3 regions of the Dactylosporangium sp. CA-233914 genome follow, and region 1 is predicted to be linked to each of the others. Evidence: riboswitches for the same ligand, from Rfam matches in the RefSeq annotation. Region 1 holds a riboswitch; each other region holds the start of a gene.
The links. Region 1 has a riboswitch for cyclic di-AMP ahead of ACQPY0_RS07095 (NlpC/P60 family protein). Riboswitches for the same ligand answer to the same signal wherever they lie in the genome.

Region 1 (7,320 bases):
GCGACATAGTTGGCGGTACCGACCAGGGCGCCCGGCGTCGTCATGCTCGGGGTGTCCAGGACGCGTGCGATCCCGAAGTCGGTGAGGCGGCAGTGCAGTTCGCCGTCGACGCGGTCCAGCAGGATGTTGTCGGGCTTCAGGTCGCGGTGCACCACGCCGCGGCGGTGGGCGGCCGAGAGGGCCTCGGCGACCTGGGCGATCAGGGTCGCGGCCTCGGCGGGCGGGAGCGTGCCGCGCTCGTGCAGGTAGTCGCGCAGGCTGCCGCCCTCGACGAGGTCCATGACCAGGCCGAGCGAGGTGCCGACGGTGACGAGGTCGCGGACCCGGACGATGTGCGGGTGGCGGAGCATGAGCAGGATCGCGCGCTCCTGCACGAAACGGCTGACCGCCTTCGGCTCGGCCATCAGGTCCTCGCGCAGCAGCTTGACGGCCACGTGCTCGTCAGTGTTGAGGGCGCGGGCCCGCCACACGGTGCCCGTCCCGCCGCCGCCGATGGGCTCGATCAGCTCGTACGCGTCACCGATGCGGTAGCCGGTCAGGTCACCGCTGTGGTGACCATCCGTGTCGTAGCGCGCTTCGGGCGGAGTACGCATCGGGCTATTGGTACAGAATGCAAGATGAAGGCCACAAGCCGTACCAGCAAGTACGCCCCCCAAGGGGGATCTTCGGAGCGTTCGACACCTTCACAGGTAACGATGCATGATATGGAAGTCCACCAACCCGTGCTTCGTGCTCTGGAAGCCGTCGGGGACGGTGCCGACGATGATGAAGCCCAGTGACCGCCACAGCCGCACGGCCACGGTGTTGGTCGACACGACGGCGTTGAACTGCATCGCGGAGTAGCCCAGCGCCCGCGCACGGTCGAGGCAGTGCTCCCCCAGCGTGCGTCCCAGGCCCCGGCCTCGGGCCCGGGACGAGACCATGAAGCTCGCGTTCGACACGTGCGCGCCGAGCCGGCCCTTGTTCGGCCCGACCTTGTACGTCCCGAGCACCTCGCCGCCCTCGACCGCGACCCACTGCTCCCACGGCGCCGGGAGCAGCCAGTGCCCGCGCGCGTCGGCCTCCGTCGAGTCGGGCGCGTTGTCGTAGCTCTCCCCCGCCGAGACGGCCTCGTGCCACACGTCCCACACGCCCGGCCAGTCGGTGTCCGCAAAGCGCCTGATCTCCACGCTGTTCATTCAACACGCAAGATGGCAGGCTCTGCAGTCGTGTTCGACGTGTTGCACGACGCCTGGACCCGCCAGCCCGCCCCGCCCCGCGAGGTGGTCATCGCCACCGCGGTCGCCGCGATCCTGGCCGTGCTGCTGCGGCCGGCGTGGAAGGTCATGCGCAACTTCGTGACGATCGCGCACGAGGGCGGCCACGCGCTGGCCGCGGTGCTGAGCGGACGACGGCTCTCCGGCATCCGCCTGCACTCGGACACCTCGGGCCTGACCCTGTCCAAGGGCCGCCCCAACGGCCCCGGCATGGTCATCACCGGCCTGGCGGGCTACATCACACCGTCCCTGCTCGGCCTCGCCGGCGCGGCGATCCTGGGGGCCGGACGGATCACGATCCTGCTCTGGCTTCTGCTCGTACTGCTGGTGCTCATGCTGATCATGATCCGCAACTTCTACGGGGTCATCTCCGTGGTCGTCGCCGGGGCGATCATCTTCGCGGTGTCCTGGTTCACCGACCCGAAGATCCAGAGCGCGTTCGCGTACGCCTTCGCGTGGTTCATGCTGCTGGGCGGGGTGCGCGCGGTCTTCGAGCTGCAGCAGTCCCGCTTCCGCCGGCAGGCGCCCAACTCCGACGCCGACCAGATCGCCCGGCTGACCCGCGTCCCCGCGATCGTGTACGTCGGGTTCTTCGTCATCGTCGTGATCGGCTGCCTCGCCTTCGGCGTCCGGCTGATGCTGGGCCCGATCGGCGACCTCGTCGGCTGACCTTCTTCCAGGACCACTACGGCGCGCCGAACTTCTGTTCACCCAGCGTCGAATCCGGGTGGGAATCCTTGCGTCCGTCCATTAGAATGTATGTACGAAAGACGCTCTTGACCTGGGAGGAGAGCGCCAGTGACAGCGCCCGTAACCACCACCGGCTCCGTCCCCTACGCGACCCTGCTGAGCTTCACCCGCTACGTCGGGCGCACCGGCCCGCGCAAGGCGAGCTTCGTCGGCGGGCTACGCCGGCAGCGCGAGTCGGGGCACGGCTTCAACCCGCACGGGAAGCTCGTCAAGGCCCTGAAGGCGGACATCCAGTTCCGGACCGGCGGCACCTACCTCAACGCCGTCGTCGACCAGGTCAACGCCCGCTGGAAGCCGCTCTACGAGGCGGTCGTGCCGGGCGCCCTGCGCTACCTCGAGTCCCTGCCGACGCCGGTCGAGGTCACGCCGGTGCGCGACGCGCTGTGCATGATCGGGACGCTACCGGTGAAGATCAATCCACACTTCGGGCTGCGCTATCCGGACGGCCGCGGGGAGGCCGTGCGGCTGCACTTCGACGAGGAGCCGCCGCAGGACGAGGCGGCCGTGGCGACGCTGCACCTCATGGGGCGGCACATGGATCTGGTGCTGCCCAACGCCACGGCGGTGCTGGTGGACGTGCGGCGGGGAGAAGTGCTGCGGCAGAACCCCTCGGTGAAGGGCGATGAGGTCGAGCGGTGGCTGGCCGGGGAGGCGGCGGCGTTCTCGGCCATGTGGGCGGCCTGAACCCCGGCGAAAGGGACTCCCGGGAAGGCCACGAGGTGCGGACGGGGTGCGCGGCCGGGCCGTAACACCAACCAGAGCTTTACTCGCCCCCCGAAGTGCGGAAGCGGGCGCGATTCGCCAGCCCCCCGGTTGTCGCGTCCGCTTCCGCATTGGGGCCATGAGTGACCGCGAGCAGACCGGCGCCGGCGGCCAAGCCAAGGGCACGCTGAGAGCGGCGAGCCTGGCCCGGCATGCCTGCGAGTTCGGCCGGAATTGTCCGCACCCGAGCGCGGCGAAGTGCGGCATTTGCAACAGTCTTCAGATACCGCAAGGCCCGGTCATGATCTTTCGGTGATCATCCCGTCACACATCGACGCCGGCCGGTGCTAGGTTGACCGCATCGCGCAGCGCAGCGACCTGCGAGAACAGCGAAGAACACGAAGAGCAGAAGAGGTGCCATGTCGGAGGGCCGGCATCATCGGCGTCGCGACGACGACCACACGCCCGACGGGATCTACGTCCCGCCCCCGCGTGAGGCGCCCCGACCGCCCTCCCCGTGGGCCCCTCAGGCCATGAGCACTCCCCCACCGGCGCCGGCTCCGGCGGGCGCCCCCACGGACACCGCACAACCGTCGGCGTGGGCCGGACGCTCCTCCCCCTGGGCACCGGCCGACGACGACGAGTACTCCGCGGAGTACAGGGAGGAAGAGCCGTATGCGCCGGCGGAGGACGTCCCCCCGCCTCCGCCGGCGCATACGGCCGCCTCGGCCCGCCGGGCGTGGCGGCCAGCGCCCGCACCGGCTCCCCCGGCGCCGCCGCGCGAGCACAGGGCCGGGTCAGGCACGAAGCTCTGGATCGCGGCCGGCGTGAGCATCGTCGCGCTCGCGGTCGGGGCGGGCGTCGCCGTGGGGCTCAACCTCGCCTCCCGCAGTGGCGGCACGAGCCAGGACGAGAGCGCCGGCGGCGGCGCCGGGGCCACCTGCGGCGGGCGCGAGGTGCTGCGCGTGTCCGTCACCCCCGAACTCGCCCCGGTGGTCGAGCAGGCCGCCGCCGACATCGGCGCCAACCCGCCCGGCGGCTGCCGGCTCATCGCGGTCACCGCCCAGGACACCTACGCCGGCGGCGAGGCCTGGATCCCGGCCACGGCCGCCTGGGCGCGCCTGGCCAAGTTCGACTACGCGCCCGACCCGGTGCCGCTGGCCCGCACGCCCGTCGTGATCGCCGCGCCGAAGGCGTTCGCCCAGACGCTCGGGTGGCCCGAGCACCCGCCGGCCTGGGCCGCGATCGCCGCCGGGCTGAACAACGGGCAGGTGCCGAAGCTCAGCATGGGCAGCCCGCTGCGCGACACCGCCGGGCTGCTCGCCGCGATGGAGGTCCAGAGCGCGATGGCCCGCACGACGACCGACCCCGGCATCGCGCAGACGCGGGCGCTGTCGGTGCGGGCCCGGCTGGCCGATGCCGAGGCGGAGCCGGCGAAGCTGCTGGAGCGGATGGGGCAGCAGAGCGACGCGGGCCGGGCGCTGCGCGACGTCGGGCTGTTCACGCTCACCGAGCAGGACTTCTGGAAGTACCAGCAGAGCCGCCACCCGGTCGCGCTGGCCGCCCTGTACCCAACCGACGCCATCCTCGAGGCCGACTTCCCGCTCCTGCTCACCCCGAAGGCGGCCGCCGACGGCGAACTCAAGGCGCTGGCCACCCGGCTGGCCGACCGGATGCACGCCAAGGAGTTCGCGCCGGGTCTGACCAGCCGGGGGCTGCGGCCGGTCGGCGGCGACGCGGCGCCCAGCGGCGACGGGCTGACCGCGAAGTACCAGGCGTCGATCGACCTGCCCGACAACGTGGCCGAGTGGGCGTCGACGTGGGCGCAGCACCGGCGGCTGGCATAGCACGCGCCGCTGCTCGTGGCCGCGTCCGCCGCGATGAACGACCAGGTGCACGACCGCTCCAGCGTGTCGCGGCGTGAGGCGATGCGGCAGATGGCGTCGGCGTTTCTCGCGATCGGCCACGGTGGCGACGCCGGCATGACCGTCCTGCGCGAGACGGCGGCCAGGCCGTCGCCTCCACCGGCCCGGGCGACCTCGCCAGCGCCATGGCCAAAATCTTTCTCGCAGCACACGCCTCCAGATAGGTGCATCTGCCGCAATCCGGGTAGACACCAGGAGCCCTCGACTGGGGCGATGCCATGTGTACGCGATTGGGGTGATGGCCATGAGCGGGCCTATCGTGGGCAAGCGCCGCCTCCGAGCCGAGCTACGACGGCTGCGGCGCGAGCGGGAGCTGACCCAGGATCTGGTGGCCGCCGAGATGGAGTGGTCGCTGTCCAAGCTCATCCGCATCGAGAACGGCACGGTCGCCATCTCCGTGAGCGACCTGCGCAGCCTGCTGGCCTACTACCGGGTCCACGACCCGCGGACGGTCGACGAGCTGCTCGAGCTGGCCCGGGCGGCGAAGCGGCGGATGTGGTGGGACGAGTACCGCCCCACGCTGCCGGCACAGCTGGTCACGTACGTCGGCTTCGAGGCGGAGGCGGCCCGCGTCGGCGAGTGGGCGCCGATCATGTTTCCGGCGCTGCTGCAGACCCGGCGGTACGCCCACGCGACGTCCGAGACCGAGTCGGAGCGGCGCGTGGAGTTCCACGCCCGCCGGCAGGAGGAGCTCTTCGGCCGCGAGGAGCCGCCGCGCCTGCAGGCGCTGCTCGACGAGTCGGTGCTGCGCCGCAATCCGGTCCCGGGCGACGAGGCGCTGCTGGTCGACCAGCTGGAGCACACGATCGAGATGGCGCAGCGGCCGTACGCCGACGTCCGCGTCGTGCCCCTCAACGCCGGCTACCACCCGGGGTGGGAGGGCGACTTCGCGCTGCTGGACTTCGGCGCCGACGACGGTGTGCTCTACCGCCAGCACCTGCTGTGGGAGGAGCCGGAGCTCATCGCGATGTACCGCGGTGCGCTCGACCGCCTCACCGAGCGGGCCCTGTCGCAGGAGGCCACGCTCGACCTCATGCGGCAGGTGGCCGGCGAGCTGAAGTAGCCCGGGAGGGGCCCCTCGGCGAGGGGCCCCGGCGGGGTCACAGCTTCTCGTCGCCGGGCTTCGCGTCCGTAACCGTTCGGTACCAATGTCACGGCCTGAAACGGGGGGCCAACCGGCGGTAATCCGGACTTTTAGGGTAATAGATATCGATCGGGACGCACGCCTTTCGCCTGGCGGATGCTCACGTTAAGTTAGGCGCTGGCCTGCTCGGCAGTTCGTCATCCACCCCGGATGACACCGGGCAAGCGCCGCCGAATCGAGTTCGAGCGCACCCTCCCCGGGCGCGCCCATCGAACCGGGGACCCATTCATCTGGGGTGAATCCGCAACGCTGCGGTAGGGCGCTATCTCTTCTCGCCCGAACCCGTCAGCTAACCCGGTAGGCGGTCGGTGCATGAAGGGTCTTTCCTTGTCCACTGGACATCGTGCCCGCCGGTCGGTGCTGCGGACCCTTGTGATCGGGTTCATCTCACTCACCGTGCTCGCACCCGCCACGGTCGCACACGCCGACCCGACGCTGGCCGAGATCCAGGCCCAGCTCGACAAGTCGAACGACGAACTCGAGCACACGGTCGAGGCCTGGAACAAGATCAACTCCGACCTGACCGACTCCCAAACCCGGGCGAAGGCGCTCGAGGACAGCGTGACCAACGCCAATGCCGGCGTCGAGCAGATCGCGATCGCCGCGTTCAAGACCAACGGCAACCTGCGCAACCTCAACATGGTCCTCAACGCGACGTCGTCGGGCTCGCTCATGGACCAGCTGTCGATGCTGCAGCAGATCACCCATCAACAGCAGAAGAGCATCGACGACTACAAGGCCGCCAAGTCCAAGATGGACGAGACGATCGCGGCGCAGAACACCCAGAAGGCCGATCTCGAGAACCAGCGCAAGAAGATCGAGGGCGACCTCAAGAAGCTCCAGGACCTGCAGCGGAAGGCGACCGCCGCGGGCGCCAAAAAGGTGAGCTACAACAGCGTCAACGCGCCGCAGGTCGACGACGCCACGCGCCAGAAGGTCATCAACTTCGCCTACGCGCAGCAGGGCGAGCCCTACCACTGGGGCTCGGCCGGCCCGGACTCCTGGGACTGCTCGGGGCTGACGATGATGGCCTGGAAGCAGGTGGGTGCGAATCTGCCGCACGTCGCCGCGGACCAGTGGAAGGTCGTCCAGCACATTTCCGCGTCGGAGGCCCGACCCGGCGACCTCGTCTTCATGAACAGCCTCGGCCACGTCGGCATCTACGTGTCGCCCGGCCGGATGATCCACGCCCCGCACACGGGCGACGTGGTGAGGGTGGCCAATATCAGCGGCAGCGTCTACGGATACGGCCGCGTAAAGATCTAGGCCCCTGACGACGATATGAAGGGCCGCGGACCGCAACGGTCCGCGGCCCTTCATCATTGGGGCCATGGCCTCCTGGGATCCGCAGCAGTACAACCGCTTCGCCGACGAACGCGCCCGGCCGTTCCGCGAGCTCGTCGCCCGCGTCCCCACCACCGCGGCGGTGGCCGTCGTCGATCTCGGATGCGGCCCGGGCGCGATGACCGCCACGCTCGCCGAGCGCTGGCCGGACGCGGCGATCCTGGGCCTGGACTCCTCGCCCGCGATGATCGAGGCCGCG
Region 2 (7,320 bases), 1.8 Mb from region 1:
CACGTCGGCGGCGTCCGACGCGGCCGGCTCGTGGGGTAGCCGGGCCAGGAAGTCGCGGTAGCGGCGGCGGGCTCGGGCCGCGTTGCGGGCCAGGTTCGCCGTGGTCACCAGCAGCCAGGGCAGCACCGAGCCGTTGACCAACCGCACCACGGCCCGGCGACGCCACAGTTCGAGGAATGTCGAGGCGGTGACGTCCTCGGCGTCGCTGCGGGTGTCGAGCAGTCGGACGGCCTGCCCGTAGACGCGGTCGCGGTGCAGGTCGAACACGGCGGCGAACGCCTGCGCGTCACCGCCGCATGCACGTCGCCACAGCAGCGCCTCGTCCTGCTCGATCACCGCCACATTCCGTAGTGTCCGCACCCTCTACGCGGGTTTCACCGGCTTGCTGTGGCAGACGTCCGGGGCCGCGCTGGCGGTGTACCGGACTGACGCGCCGCCCCCTATCCGCAACAGCTTTCCGCCCATCTGCGTTTGCGCAGCTCAGATGCCATGTCTAGCCTGCCGCGCGTCGCGGGCAGTATCGACGGGCCGACCCGCTCGGCGGGCTACCGGCTCAGCTGATCTTGGCGCGCTTCGGGTTGCCTATAGCGGGTGGTGGCGAGCTCCGACGTTGCGGGTGACGCTACGGGAAACATCTATACGACCCGCCCGACTGAACGAACCGACGCCGGCCTGCACTCGCTGGCCGGCCAGTGGCGGGGCTCTGCCTCGGCCAGGAAAGCCGGCTGCAGGGGGTACGCGATCTGGAGCGGCACGGGTGGCGCCGCCGCTCCCCGCTGCACCGGGTGCGTCACGAGGACTGTTGGGGCGGGCGGTGGCGGCCGTCAGGCAGACTACGATCGTGAGCACGCATTCAGGGTCGACGATCAGGCTGCTCGGAGGGGTCGGCATCGAGGGCGGTCATGACCGGATCGGCGGGGCGAAGGCCCGCGCGGTCCTCGCCGGCCTGGCGCTGCGGATCGGGCACGTGGTCAGCTATGACCAGCTCATCGACGACCTGTGGGCCGACAGTCCGCCGCCGACGGTCCGCAACACGTTGCAGGTGCATGTCTCGGCAGTACGGCGGGGCGTCGAGCGGGCGGATGGGCTCGGGCTGGAGCGGCTCACCGGCGGCTACCGGCTGGTCGGCAGTCGTGAGCAGGTCGACTGGTACTTGTTCCAGGCCCTGGTGACGCAGAGTAACGCCTGGGTGCGAGGTGGGGATCACGAGGCCGCGCACGAGCTGCTGAGCCGGGCGCTGGGCCTCTGGCACGGGACGGCGCTGGCCAACATCGGTGATGTTCCGCTGCGCCACCGGTTCGCGTCGGCGATGGAGTCGGCGCAGGTCAGCGCACTGGCCGACCGGATCGATGCCGGGCTGGCCCGCGGTTACGCCGGGAGCCTCGTATCGGAGCTGCTGGAAGCGGTACAGCTGCATCCGCTCGACGAGCGGTTCGCGGGGCAGCTGATGACCGCGCTGCACCAGGCCGGCCGCCGGGTGGAGGCGTTGGGGGTGTACGCGGAGTTCCGGGGCCGGTTCGTCGAGGAGTACGGCCTGGAGCCCGGCACCCGCCTGAGCGAACTGCACCGGGCCCTGCTCGTGGATGAGCCGCCGGTGGTCGCGGCGTCCTCGCCGGAGGCCGCCTCACCCGCCCCGGCGGCGTGGGGCGGCCTGTTTGTCGGGCGCGAGAGCGAGCTGCGGTCGCTGGCGGAGCTCGTGCAGGCCCAACCGATGGTGACCGTCTGCGGACCGCCGGGTGTCGGCAAGTCTCGGCTGGTCGCCGAGTACGGCCGCGCCCAGCCGCGGCGGTGGACGGTGGTCCGGCTGGACGGGCTCGTGGACGGCGCCCAGGTCGAGGAGGCGGTGGCGACCGCGCTGGGCGTCGGCCGACTGGGCCGGCTCGGTACCGTCGAACAGCTCCGGGCCCGTCTGCTCGGGCGGTCCGAGACGCTCGTGCTCGACAACTGCGAGCATCTGCGGGAGGCCTGCACGGCGCTGATCGAGGCCCTGCGGACCGGGCGGCCGGACCTGCGGGTCGTGGTGACCAGCACCCAGCCGCTGCACCTGGCGGGCGAGGCGGTGCTGCGGCTGGCGCCGCTGCCGCTGGTCGATCCGGACCGGGCGACGCCGGAGGAGCTGGCCGGCAACGCAGCCGTGCAGCTGTTCTGGTCCCGGGTCGACGGCGCCTGGCACGACGGCACGCTGCGGCCCGACGCGGCGCGGGTGATCGCGCGGATCTGCCGCAGCGTGGAAGGGCTGCCGCTGGCGATCGAGCTTGCCGGTACCCGCAGCTCGGTCCTCAACGCGCAGGAGCTGCTCGGGCGGCTGGCCGACCAGATGACCGTCCTCGCCGACCGGCGGGCCGACGGCGACCGGCACGGCTCTCTGCGGCGGGCGGTGTCGCTCAGCGTGTCCCTGCTCGACGCCCAGGAGCGGGCGCTGTTCGCCGCGTTGTCGTGCTTCGTGGCGCCGTTCACGCTCGCCGCCGCCGAGGCCATGCTCGAGCCGGGACACCGGGCCGGTGCCCTCGACCTGATGCACGGCCTGACCGACAAGTCGCTGCTCACCGTCGCGATCGGCGAGGAGGAGACGACGTTTCGGATGCTGGAGCCGATTCGGCAGTACGCCGCGCAACTCCTCGAATCCGATCCCGGCGCGGCCGAGGAGACGCGGCAGCGGCACGGGGCCTACCTGCTGTCGCTGGCGGGCGCGGCGGCGGCGCAGCGACGCGGGCCGCTGCGCCAGCGGTGGCAGGCCCGGCTCGACGCGGTACAGCCCGACATCGACGCCGCGCTCGACTGGGCTGTGCGCACGCAGCAAACCGATCTGCTGTTCCGGCTGACCGCCAGCGTCTGGTGGCGGTGGGCGGACACGCCGCGGGTCGGTTTACGCTACTTCCGCAGGATCTTCGCCGATCCCGCGATCACCGGGTCGGCCCGGCCCGAGGCGGTGCTGCCGGCGCTGTTGTCGGCCGCGGTCGTGGCGTCTTATGTCTCAAACCCCGAGGCGATGCGGTACGCCCGCCGAGCCCTGCTGACCGCCGAGGAACTCGGCGACACGCCCGCCATGATGCGCGCGCTGCAGCACATCTCCGACATCGCCTACGAGCAGGGTGATCTCGACGAGGCGGTGGTGACCGGCACCGAGGCGTGGCGCATCGCCCTCACCACGACGGACCCGTACGCACAGGGCCGGTGTCGGCTCACCATGGCCTACAACACCCTCGCCATGCTGCGGCTGCCGGAGACGATCGGGCACGCGTCGCAGGCGATCACGCTGTTCGTCGACGCCGACGACGCGGTCGCGCGGGCCGAGGCTCAGCTGGTGGTGGCCGAGGCGACGCTGCTCGACGGCGACGCGCAGACCGCGGACGTCTTGTTGAGCAAGGCGTTGCCGGTACTCTCCGGACCCGGCGCCGAACTCTCCGGCGCGCGGGCGGCGAGCCTGCTGGCGTGGGCCCGGCAACGGGCAGGCCGTCCGGCCGACGCGTCCGCCCTGATGCGCGAGTCGTTCGACCGGCATCTCGCCGTCGGCCACCCCTGGAGCGCGGCCCACGACCTGGACATCGCGGCCGGCGTGCAGGCCCTGCGCGGGGCCCACGGCCGCACAGCCGCACTGCTGGCGGCCGCCGCGACGGTACGCGCCGAGGCGGGCCTGGTCGCGGTCGAGCGTGACGTCGCCGTGCGCGACAAGCTCGACCGCGCCTGCCGCGAACGACTCGGCCCGGCCGGCCTGCGCGCGGCCGACGCCGAGGGGCGGTGGCTCGACCTGCGCTCCGCCGCCGAGTTCGCCCGCGCGATCGCCTGAGCCGGCCCTGTCCGTTGTCGTGTCAGTTGTCGTGGCCCCACCACTGATTGGGATCCACGGAGTTGGGCACCTCGAGCGAGGGGCTTTGCGATGTGGTTTGCGCGGAGCCGTGGCTGGCGGGGCCGAACGTCGCCGGGTCGAACCGGCTGGCCGTCGCCGCCGGGGCGAGCAACGCCGGCAGCACCGCGGCCGCCGCTGTGGCGACCCCAATGGCGATGATGCGGCCCCACCGCCGCAGCCTTCTTCGATCGTCGTCGTTTGCCATGCTGTCTCCCCCCATGCCTGATCCGACTCGTAGGGTATAGCCGCGTCCGCTGCCGGTGGATCCCCTAGATCCTTCAGGCTTTCTTCAGGACTGCCTCATCGACCCCGGCTAACGTCCTCGCGACCAGGAAACATCGGCATACATGGGTGGCGTTCCGACGGGGGATTTCGCCAACCGAGTGTGTCGTGGCGAGGTTTCCGCAACCATTTCGGCACGGGGAGAGGCCTGATGCGCAGAAAGCTCCGACGTACCGCCGTGACCACGTCCGCCGCTGGGCCGGACGGTCGCGCGGCAGCGAAGTCCGCGCCCGGGACGGCACGCAAGCGAAGCGTCATCCGCGCGGCGGTGGCGGCGACCGCGCTCACGGGTGCCCTGCTGGCCGTGACCGCCACGCCGGCCGCGGCGGCGACCATCAAAGGCGGTGTCTACGGCGGCATCCTGACCTGCCAGATTGAGGGGATCAAGAACGTGAACTCGGGCTGGTGGCGGAGCTACTACTGCGAGCCGGTCACCATCAATGGACCCTTCGGGTCTCATCTCTACGCTTACCAACTCTGGGGCTACACCAACTGAAGTGTCACGGCAACCGCCAGGGCGGCGACGCCCTGGCGGTCCGCGCCGAAGACGCGCCGGCGTACCTCGGTCGCAAGCGGGTGGCCGGGCAGCGTGGCTTGCGCTCGGGCCGGCCTACCCGGGCATGGCGCGCGTGTTTCCGTTCGGCGTCGGAAACGCCTGGCGGCGGCCCCCACACCCCGGGAGGGCCGCCGCCAAGGAGGGAGAAAGTCAGCAGGACAGGGAGCCGGCGCCGACGCCCACGCCGAGGATGCCGACGAAGCGCTGGTACGCGGCCACACGGCTCTGGACCTGGGCCGGGTTGCGGCCGCCGCACTCCAGGCTGCCGTTGATGCTGCGGATCGTCTCGCCGAAGCCGGCGCCGTTGACCATGGCGTTGTGCGGGGTCATGGTGCCGGGGCCGCTCTGGGTGTTCCAGTACCACAGGGCGGTCTTCCAGGCCACGGCCGAGTCGGTCTGGACCAGGTTCGGGTTGCGCAGCAGGTCGATGCCCAGGGCGTCACCGGCCGCCTTGTAGTTGAAGTTCCAGCTCAGCTGGATCGGGCCGCGGCCGTAGTACGCCGCCTGGCCGGCCGGGCAGCCGTAGGACTGGCTGGTGTCACAGTAGTGGGGGTAGTTCGCGGTGTTCTGCTCCACGATGTAGATCAAGCCGCCGGTCTCGTGGTTGACGTTGGCCAGGAAGGCGGCCGCCTCCTGCTTGCGGGCCGCGTCCGAGCCGGTCTTCGCGAAGCCCGGGTACGCCGAGAGCGCGGCGACCAGGCCCGAGTACGAGTAGAAGGAATTCCGGCTCGGGAACATCTGGTTGAACTGAGCCTCGCTGACGACGAAGCTGCCGTTCGAGGGAGGCGGGGTGGTCGTGCCGCCACCGCCACCGCCACCGGAGCCGGAGCAGGTGTACGGGTCCCAGTACCAGGTGCTGATCACCGGGCTGTACCCAGGATTCTCGTGCTCGGCGATGTAGAACTTTCCGTCGGTGAACTTGACGATGTCGCCAGTCACGTAGTTGCGGCCCTGCACCCACGCCGGGAAGCTGCACGCGCCCGTGGTGCCGGTCTGGGTCGGCGGCTGCGGGGTGCTGCCGCCACCGCACGAGCCCTGATCCTGCCACACGCCGCTGGTTCCGGGCGGGGCCTCGTTCTGTGTCCACCACTTGGCCTGGTAGTTACGGCCATTGTGCGAGGCCGTCATACCGCCGGTGTAGACCGCTGAGGCCTGCCACGCGGCGGCGCACGAGGCGGCGGACGCGGGCAGCATGTTGAAGACCGCGACCACCCCGCCCACGACGGTCACCGCGGCGAGCATCGCCAGCAGGCGCACTCTCGACACCCTTGATCACTCCTTCGGTCCATCATCTGACCAGCTCATAGGACCAGTCGGAGACGCCCTGGGGAGCGAACATCATCATTTTATGAAGAATATTTACGGTACCGTTGAGGCTTCATCGATCCCAAACCTCCGATATGATATGGGTCACTTTCGGCCGATACCAGGATCTTCGGACAAACGGCGCGGTGCGCGATTTCTGCGCCCTGGGTACAGTGACCCACGGTCACGTCCACGAGGGCACCGCCCCCGGTGCCGGGCGTGGCTGCCGCCCAATCGCCGCACCGTGGCGAGCCGGGGACCCACCGTTACGTTGGGGTGAATCCGCCCTTCCTCCCAATCGGAGGGGTGGTAGGGGTCGTTCCGTCCCGAACCCGTCAGCTAACTCGGTCGGCGGCCGACGGAAGGAACAACGAACCAGATGTCATCACGACATCCCTACCGGCGCGCACTCGTCGTGCTGCTGGCGGCAATCGTGCTCGGGGGGCTCGCCGCCGCGCCCGCCGCGGCCGAGCCCGGTGGCGACACCGGCGACGAGGGCTCCAGCGCGAATCCGACCCTGGGCTCGGTGCTGGAGGACAGCACGCGGGCCTGGTCCGAGGCGAAGGAGAAGTTCGACGCCTCGGTCAAGCATCAGGGCGAGCTCACCGCGCAGCTGCAGGCCACCGAGGCGCGCCTGGCCACGGTGCAGGAGCAGGTGGCGGCGATCGCCGTCGCGGCGTATCGCACCGGGCCCCTCACCACGTTCGCCGCGCTGATGGACTCGGGCAGCCCGGACAGCTTCGCCGAGCGGGCCGGCTCCATCAACCAGATCGCCCACCACAACGACAACCTGCTCCACGAGCTCAAGAAGCTCAAGGAGGACCAGGCCGCGCAGAAGAAGGCGCTCGACGACGAGATCGCCTCGCAGCAGCAGCAGGTTCAGACCATGGAGCAGAAGAAGAAGGACGCGGAGAAGGCGCTCGCGCTGGCCGGCGGGCCGAGCAAGGGCTTCGTCACCGCCAACCTGCCAACGGCCACCGCAGTGCCCCGCACCGCCAGCGGGGGGCTGCCCAAGGAATCGTGCAACGTCAACGACCCCACCACAACCGGCTGCATCACCCCGCGCATGCTGCACGCCATGCAGGAGGCGCAGAAGAGCGGCTTCAAGCGGTTCGTGTCATGCTTCCGCCCGAGCGGGCCGTACGAGCACCCGAAGGGGCGCGCGTGCGACTTCTCGGTACAGACGAAATCCGGATTCGGCGGGGTCGCGTCCGGTGACGACTTCGTCTACGGCAGCACCCTGGCGGCGTACTTCGTGAAGAACGCCAACCAGCTCGGCGTGATGTACGTGATCTGGTTCAAGCAGATCTGGACGCCCGCCGTCGGCTGG
Region 3 (7,320 bases), 1.3 Mb from region 1:
ACAAGTCGGAGGTCGAGACCCCGACGGCGGTCCAGGCCGTGCTCTCAGCGGTCCGCCCCTAATTCCGTACGCCAAGTGCCCGGCCCGGTCCACCAAGCACACCGGGCCGAGGCGCAGCCGCAGGACCCGACCGAAACCGTGACCCAGCCCCACCGCAGTGCCTGAGCAAAACGTGACCCGGCGCCGCCACGCTATCCGAGCGAACCGTGACCCAGCCGCGCCGCGGCACCTGGCCAAAACGTGACCCGGCGCCGCTGCGGAATCCGAGCGAAACCGTGACCCAGCGCCGCTGCGCTATCCGAGCGAACCGTGACCCGACCCTGCGCCGGGTCCCGGGCCGCGTGTGCCGCTCCTCCCCGGCGGCCGTCGCGGTCGGGGCACCTGGGCGGCGGGGTCGAACCGGGCGGCGTCGCGGTCACCGGCCCAGTTGATCGCCGAACCCCCTGCCTGGTCCACCGCACTGACACCGCCCCTGCCTGGCGTCCCGACCGCCAACCCGGCCTGGCCCAGTTCGGCTCTGCGCGAACGGAACGGGCAACGACCCCGTGGTCCGGGTTGAGTCTTGCCTCGATCGAACCGCAGCGCGAAGCCGCCCGCAGGAACCCGGCCCCGTCGGTCCACACGAACGTGTAGTGGGGCCGCATCCAGAGGCCGGTTGCGGAACGCCTCGACCTGCGCGTCGAGGTGCGCGGCCATCGCCGGCACCTGGGTGCGCGACAGCGACGCGATGCCGAGCAGCTCGAGAGCTTCTCCACCCGCCGAGTCGACACCCCCACGGTAGTGACAGCTTCGGGATCGCCAGCTCCACGGTGCCCGCGCGGGTGGTCCCAGTCCCGGTGCCGGTAGCCGTTGCGCTGGTTGGTGCGTTCGTCGCTGCGCTCCCCGTAGCCGGCACCGCACAGGGCGTCGGCCTCAGCGGACATGAGCGCCTCGGCGAACGTTTTCACCCTCGTGCGCAGCAGATCGGGTGACGCGGACTCGATGTGCTCGCGCAGGAACGCGGCACCATCCACGCTCACAGATGCCATCGCTTGGTCTCTCCTTCGCAGCTTCGATCACTTCGAAGGATCAAGCGGTGGCTGTTCCTATTCCGGTCATCTCGCCCAGACCGGGCGAATCGCACACCACCTCACAGGGCGCAGCCCCATCGCGGCTCGGCCGCGGCGGCCGTGTCCGTGTCGCATCCGCCCGCCGCGTCCGCGCGGCTCTCGTCCCCCACGTCCGCCGCGTCCGTGGTGACCGCTCAACCCCCATTGTGGCCAGGTCACGCGCCACTGACCGCGCAACCCATCACGGCCAGGTTGCGCGCCGTAGACCGGTCGACCCCATCACGGCTGGATTGCGCGCCGTTGACGGGTCGACCCCATCGCGGGCCCGCGTCCGTTTCGTTGGCACCGGCAGACGACCCATGTCCTCCGGTCCGCGCCGGGCCGGCTTCCGCCTGATTTGTCCGCTGCAGTCCGTAATCGGAACGGCTGCGGCCCGGCGCGCTGCACCCTCTGGAGTTCGGCCGAACGGGTTCTTGCTGCATCGGCCGAACGGTCGGAACTATGCGGGCAAATCACCACATCAACCGCCCTTCGGTTTGACTGGCGGCCGGGAGGGGCCGATACGTTCGGTCACGGACTTGCTGTCGACGAAGGGTGCAGACGTTGTCCGGCCGACATTCCGTTGTGGGTCGCCGTCACCTCATCCCATTGATCGCTGGGGTCGGTGCCGTGATCGTTCTGATCGGCGGTGCCATCGCGACCGTCAACCTTGGCTCCGACGATCCCAAGACCGTCGCCGCCGACGCGCCCCGCAGCCCGCAGGAGCGTGCGGACCGCGGCGAGCGTCCCTCTCCCACCGCGTCGCCCTCCGCCGAGCCGTCCGCCGCCCAGGCGCTCGAGTCTGTGCAGGTCACGGCCTCGCCGACGCCGTCGAAGACGCCCACCAAGAGCAAGTCGCCGACGAAGGCGCCGACCACCACGGGGGCGGCCGAGGTGGCGAGCAGCGGCACCTGCGAGGTGTCGTACTACGCTGATGGGCAGAAGACCGCCAACGGCGAGAACTTCGATCCCAACGGGCTGACCGCGGCTCACAAGACGCTGAAGTTCGGCACGATCGTCCGGGTCACGAACCTGGCCAATGGCAAGTCCGTCGACGTACGGATCAACGATCGCGGACCCTTCGTGGCGGGGCGCTGCCTCGACCTTTCCAAGGGCGCCTTCGTGACGATCGCATCGGTGAGCGCCGGTGTCATCAACGCGAAGTATGAGGTACTCAAGTAAGGCAGACCCGGCCGTTTGATGGAGCGGTCCGGCGGTCGGTTGGTGGCATGCTGTTGGCCGGACCTATGAAACGTCAGCTGCTTCCCGAGGCCCGCGCCGGTGTCGGCGCGGCCTTCGTGCTGCTCGCGCTCGTGCTCGCCGCCGAGGTCGCCGACGGCTACCAGGCCGACTACGTCGGGCTGCTCGCGGCCGCGCCGTTCCTGGCCGCCGCGTTCGCGTCCTGGCCCGAGGTGCTCGCCGTCGGCAGCGCCTCGACGCTGCTCGCCTTCATCTTCTGCTCGATCGAGCTGATGCACAGCCGCGACCGCGCGCTCGTGCTGATGCTCAACCTCGGCTTCGTGATCGTGGCCAGCGGCATCGGCTCCGCCGTCGGGGCGATCCGGCAGCGGCAGATCGCGCGCTACGCGGAGCTGTCCCACCTCGCCAGCGTCGCCCAGGGCGCCGTCCTGCGCCCGCTGGGCCCGCAGGTGGGGCCGCTGACGGTCGCCGCGCGGTACATCTCGGCCAGCGCCGCCGCCGACATCGGGGGCGACCTCTACGAGGCGCTCGACACGCCGTACGGCGTCCGGATGATCATCGGCGACGTGCGCGGCAAGGGCCTTGAGGCCGTCCGGCTCGCCAGCATCGTCCTGGGCTCGTATCGCCATGTGGCGTTCGAGCGCGCCGACCTGCGCGCGATCGTGGCCGACCTGGATCGGGCGGTCGCCCGGTCGCTCGGCGACGAGGACTTCGTGACCGCGGCGCTGATCGAGGAGCGGGGCGGGACGCTGACGATCGTCAACTGCGGGCACCCGGCGCCGCTGCTGCTGCGCCGGGGCCGGGTGATTTCGCTCGACCCGCCGTCCAACGCGCCGCCGCTGGGGTTCATGCCGGTCGTCAAGCCGCGGGTGGAGCGGCTGGAGCCCGGGGACCGGCTGCTGTTCTTCACCGACGGGCTGGCCGAGGCGCGCCGGGACGGGCAGTTCTTCCCCACCGCGGAGCGGGCGCAGCGGCTGCTCGGGCACGGCACGGTCGCCGACGGGCTGAAGTCGCTGGAGAGCGCGCTGGTCGAGTGGGTGCGGGGGCGGCTGGACGACGACATCGCGCTGGTCCTGGTCGAGTACCAGGGCGTGAAGCAGCAGGCCCAGGTGCCCAGCTGGGAGATCGGCGGGGCCGGGGTCGCCTCGTCGTAGGCCCTTCGGGCGCCTGCGCTTCCGGTCCGGGTCTTGGCCACGCGGACCTGGCAGGGAGGCCCCCCAGGGCCGACCGGTCTCTGGCGGGAGCAGCGGTCCGCAGGTGATGCGGACCCGAGCCATCATGCTCTTGGGCGACAGCCCTGTCGATTTCCTGCGCGGCCGGGCGGTTTCGGGGCAGCATGTCCGGTTATGCGCCATCGACGGCGGTTGTTGCTGTGTGCCGGACTGGCCGGCCTTGTCGTAGCTGCCGGGTTCGTCGTTCGGTGGGCGAGCGCCCCGCCCGCCCGGGAGCTGGCCGAGCCCGTCACCGGGTCGACGCCGTCGCTCGCGATCGGCCACGCCCCGGGCGCGCCGGCGTCGCCCAGCGGGTCGCCCGCGGCTTCGGTTGAGCCACATGGGGACATCACCGTTCGGTACACGTTCGACAACGGGCTGTCGGAGCCGATCGGGGACGCCGGCGGGCGGCTCGGGCTGCGGTCGCGGCGGGCCGAGGGCGGGGAGCTCTCCGCGGTGCCGCACGACGGCGGACTCGCGGTGCGGTTTCCGCCGCGATGTGAGCATTACGGTGCACAGAGTTGCGCACGGGCCATCCTGCAGAGCGGGCGGGCCGGCTTTCTCAATCCCGGACGTGGATCCATAACGTACGGCGCCAGCGTCCTGGTTCAACCGAACGAGACTTCCAAAGGCGCCAATGTTGTGCAGAAAGGGTTCTCGGTCGGTGACAGTCAGTTCAAGCTGCAGGTCGACGGGGTGGCCGGACAGCCCAGCTGTGTGATTGTCGGCACTTCTTCCGCCACCATTTTCGTGGCCATGGCGTCCCGTAGCGTCGCCGACGGGCGGTGGCACCGGCTCGCGTGTTCGCGCGGTAACGCACTGCTCACGGTGGCCGTGGACGGGGTCGAGGCGGGACGGACGGCGATTCCGTCGTCACTGTCGATAGCGAACGACGATCCGATCTGCATTGGCGGTAAGGGAACGAGTGCGAACAACGACCAGTTCGTGGGCATAATCGACGACGTGTTCGTCACTCGATTCGCGCGACCTTAGCGACAAATCGGACAAGAATCGCGCACTGACTTGAACCTGGGAACCTGGCCCCCTTAACGTGAATTCCCGTCGGCTGGATGTCCGCGACCACGACGGTCGCGCCGGGCGGCACCGCCGAGTCGAATTTCCGAGCCGGGGACCCAAGTGTTTCACCGGGGTGAATCCGCAGTAACACGCGGTAGGGCGACCTTCCCGCCCGAACCCGTCAGCTAACCCGGTAGGCGGCCTGGAAGAAGGAGTAACTCCTCGGTGGAGACCCATCTGAGGTGGACGAGGCGGCCCAACCGTCTGGTACGGCTCCTCGTCGCCACCCTCGGCGGTCTGTCCCTCGCCGTCGGCATCACCGGGCTTGCGCACGCCGAGCCCACGCCCGGCGAGATCGAGAAGCAGATCGACGAGAAGTGGAACCAGATCGAGCCCGTCGTCGAGCAGCACAATCAGCTCAAGCTCGAGCTCGCCGCCAACAAGACCAAGCAGAAGCAGCTCGAGGACCAGATCGCCCCGCTGCGCACCCGGGTCGACGCCGCCTTCGACAAGGTGACCGCGTTCGCGGTGATGCAGTACAAGACCGGCCGCGTCTCGAAGCTCGACGCGATGCTCACCACCGGCTCGCCTGACACGTTCATCGACCAGATGACGCTGCTCAACATGGTGGCCAAGGACGAGCAGACGCGGATCAAGGACGTGCTGGTCGCCAAGCAGCAGTACGACGCCCAGAAGGGCCCGCTCGACGAGCTGGTCGCCAAGCAGGCCGAGCAGGAGGCCGCGCTGGCGAAGCAGGAGCAGCAGATCAACGCCGACATCAAGAGCCTGCAGGCGATGCGGCTGGACGCGTACGGTAACGGTAACGGCACCGGCAGCCTCAAACCGGTGGCCTGTCCGTACGAGTACACCGGCGGCCCGGGTGCCAAGGCCGCGCAGATCGCCTGCCAGCAGATCGGCAAGAAGTACGTGTGGGCCACCGAGGGCCCGAACACGTTCGACTGCTCCGGCCTGACGCTGTACGCCTGGAAGCAAGTCGGCTACACGCTGCGCCACTACACCAATTGGCAGTACCAGGACACCAAGCGCGTCACGCGTGCCGACCTCAAGGCCGGCGACCTGGTCTTCTTCTTCAGCGACCTGCACCACGTGGGGCTGTACGTCGGCGGCGGCTGGATGGTGCACGCACCGAATCCCAGCGCACCCGTCCAGATGAAGAAGATCGACCAAGAACCGATATCCGGATACGGCCGGGTGGCATGAACTTTGGGGCGGGCCTTCGGGCCCGCCCCAAACTTTTACTGCGTAGGCCAGGTGCGCCAGTTCTGCCAGGAACGGCTCGGGGTCGGGCCGCGCTGCCCCTGGTACCGCGAGCCGTAGACCGCCGAGCCGTACGGATGCTCGGACGGCGACGAGAGCCGGAAGATGCACAGCTGCCCGATCTTCATGCCCGGCCACAGGCGGATCGGCAGGTTGGCGACGTTGGACAGCTCCAGCGTGACGTGCCCGGAGAACCCGGGGTCGATGAAGCCGGCGGTCGAGTGCGTCAGCAGCCCGAGCCGCCCAAGGCTGGACTTGCCCTCCAGCCGCCCCGCCAGCTGGTCGCCGAGCGTGATCACCTCAAGCGTGGAGGCGAGCACGAACTCGCCCGGGTGCAGCACGAACGGCTCCCCGTCGCCGACCTCGACCATCGAGGTGAGATCGTCCTGCTGAATGGCGGGGTCGATGTGTGTGTAAAGGTGGTTGTTGAACACCCGGAACCACCGGTCGAGCCGCACGTCGATGCTGGACGGCTGCACCAGCGCTTGATCGAACGGTTCGAGGCGCAGTTGGCCGCCTTCGAGCTCTTTACTGAGGTCACGGTCGGAGAGCAGCACCCTCTGAGGTTACGGGTCGCCGTGCCGGCCCGGACCCGCGGTGCCCTCTCCACACCCCCAACCACCCGCGCGACGCCAACGTCCCCCGCCGCTGTCACGGTTCCCGGCGCTCGGCCGAATCTGCTGTCGCCCGCTCCCCGCGACACCCGCGTCCCACCACTGGCGTCGACGCGCCACCACGGGACGGCTGTCAGGTCCGCCTAACCCCTTCCACGGTTCCCGCGCCTCGACCACCCCCGCGACGTCCACACCCTCCAGCCGCTCCTGTAGTTCCCCGCGCCCCAGCTATCCCGCGATGCCCCCTCAGCCGGCCCGGCCCGCCCCGCACCGTCCACCTTCTCCGTTCACGGCCCCATCGGCCGCGCCCCGCTCACCCGCGAGACGCCGCCTCGTCCCTCACCCCGGTAACGCCCACTCCCGCCTCAGCCCCTGTCCTCGTAGTGTTCGTTTCGTCCGCCGCCGCCACCAGGCGCCCTTTTCATGACATTCGCCGCTATGTCCAACTAATCCGCGCTGAAGTGCGAAAGAGCCCCCCGCAGGTGTACGCCCAGTGGCGCGAAGATCTCCAGCGCCGGCAGCTGGGATATGGCCGCCGCTTCAGTGTGCTCATTCGTTGCCTCGTTCGGGGAATCCCACCACGATAGTACACGTGTTCGAGTACTTTGGAGACATGGCAACGTGGGCTGACTTCGCCACGGCCGAGCCCTCCCTGGCGTCGGCCATTCGCACGCTCGTCTGCCAGTACGGCCCAGGCCTGGGCTACCTGGCGACCGTCCGCCCCGACGGCGGCCCCCGCATCCACCCGGTGTCCCCGGTCATCACGGACGAGGGCCTGTTCTGCTTCGTCCTGGCCTCCCCAAAGCGCTACGACCTGGACCGCGACGGCCGATACTCCCTGCACAGCTTCCCCGCGACAGACTCCGACGACGAGGCATACCTCTCGGGCCGCGCCACCCCGGTGACCGACGA

Region 2: linked by a shared signal. The riboswitch ahead of ACQPY0_RS57555 (coiled-coil domain-containing protein) and the one ahead of ACQPY0_RS07095 (NlpC/P60 family protein) in region 1 are both predicted to bind cyclic di-AMP.
Region 3: linked by a shared signal. The riboswitch ahead of ACQPY0_RS01345 (NlpC/P60 family protein) and the one ahead of ACQPY0_RS07095 (NlpC/P60 family protein) in region 1 are both predicted to bind cyclic di-AMP.

The regions. Positions count from the first base shown of each region.
Region 1 is NZ_CP192030.1:1,545,766-1,553,085, reverse strand. Features, by position in the region: gene ACQPY0_RS07125 (serine/threonine-protein kinase) at 1-593, opposite strand, end outside; gene ACQPY0_RS07120 (N-acetyltransferase family protein) at 684-1,178, opposite strand; gene ACQPY0_RS07115 (M50 family metallopeptidase) at 1,191-1,925, shown strand; gene ACQPY0_RS07110 (hypothetical protein) at 2,055-2,690, shown strand; gene ACQPY0_RS07105 (hypothetical protein) at 3,536-4,555, shown strand; gene ACQPY0_RS07100 (DUF5753 domain-containing protein) at 4,878-5,696, shown strand; cyclic di-AMP (ydaO/yuaA leader) riboswitch at 5,936-6,097, shown strand; gene ACQPY0_RS07095 (NlpC/P60 family protein) at 6,135-7,043, shown strand; gene ACQPY0_RS07090 (methyltransferase domain-containing protein) at 7,108-7,320, shown strand, end outside.
Region 2 is NZ_CP192030.1:12,841,967-12,849,286, forward strand. Features, by position in the region: gene ACQPY0_RS57530 (RNA polymerase sigma factor) at 1-342, opposite strand, end outside; gene ACQPY0_RS57535 (BTAD domain-containing putative transcriptional regulator) at 842-3,787, shown strand; gene ACQPY0_RS57540 (hypothetical protein) at 3,810-4,052, opposite strand; gene ACQPY0_RS57545 (hypothetical protein) at 4,281-4,625, shown strand; gene ACQPY0_RS57550 (glycoside hydrolase family 19 protein) at 4,836-5,951, opposite strand; cyclic di-AMP (ydaO/yuaA leader) riboswitch at 6,208-6,360, shown strand; gene ACQPY0_RS57555 (coiled-coil domain-containing protein) at 6,370-7,320, shown strand, end outside.
Region 3 is NZ_CP192030.1:292,631-299,950, reverse strand. Features, by position in the region: gene ACQPY0_RS01375 (proline--tRNA ligase) at 1-62, shown strand, start outside; partial or broken gene ACQPY0_RS01370 (transposase) at 643-1,028, opposite strand; gene ACQPY0_RS01365 (septal ring lytic transglycosylase RlpA family protein) at 1,719-2,270, shown strand; partial or broken gene ACQPY0_RS01360 (serine/threonine-protein phosphatase) at 2,318-2,516, shown strand; partial or broken gene ACQPY0_RS01355 (PP2C family protein-serine/threonine phosphatase) at 2,642-3,442, shown strand; gene ACQPY0_RS01350 (LamG-like jellyroll fold domain-containing protein) at 3,635-4,492, shown strand; cyclic di-AMP (ydaO/yuaA leader) riboswitch at 4,595-4,730, shown strand; gene ACQPY0_RS01345 (NlpC/P60 family protein) at 4,742-5,737, shown strand; gene dcd (dCTP deaminase) at 5,773-6,351, opposite strand; gene ACQPY0_RS01335 (pyridoxamine 5'-phosphate oxidase family protein) at 7,022-7,320, shown strand, end outside.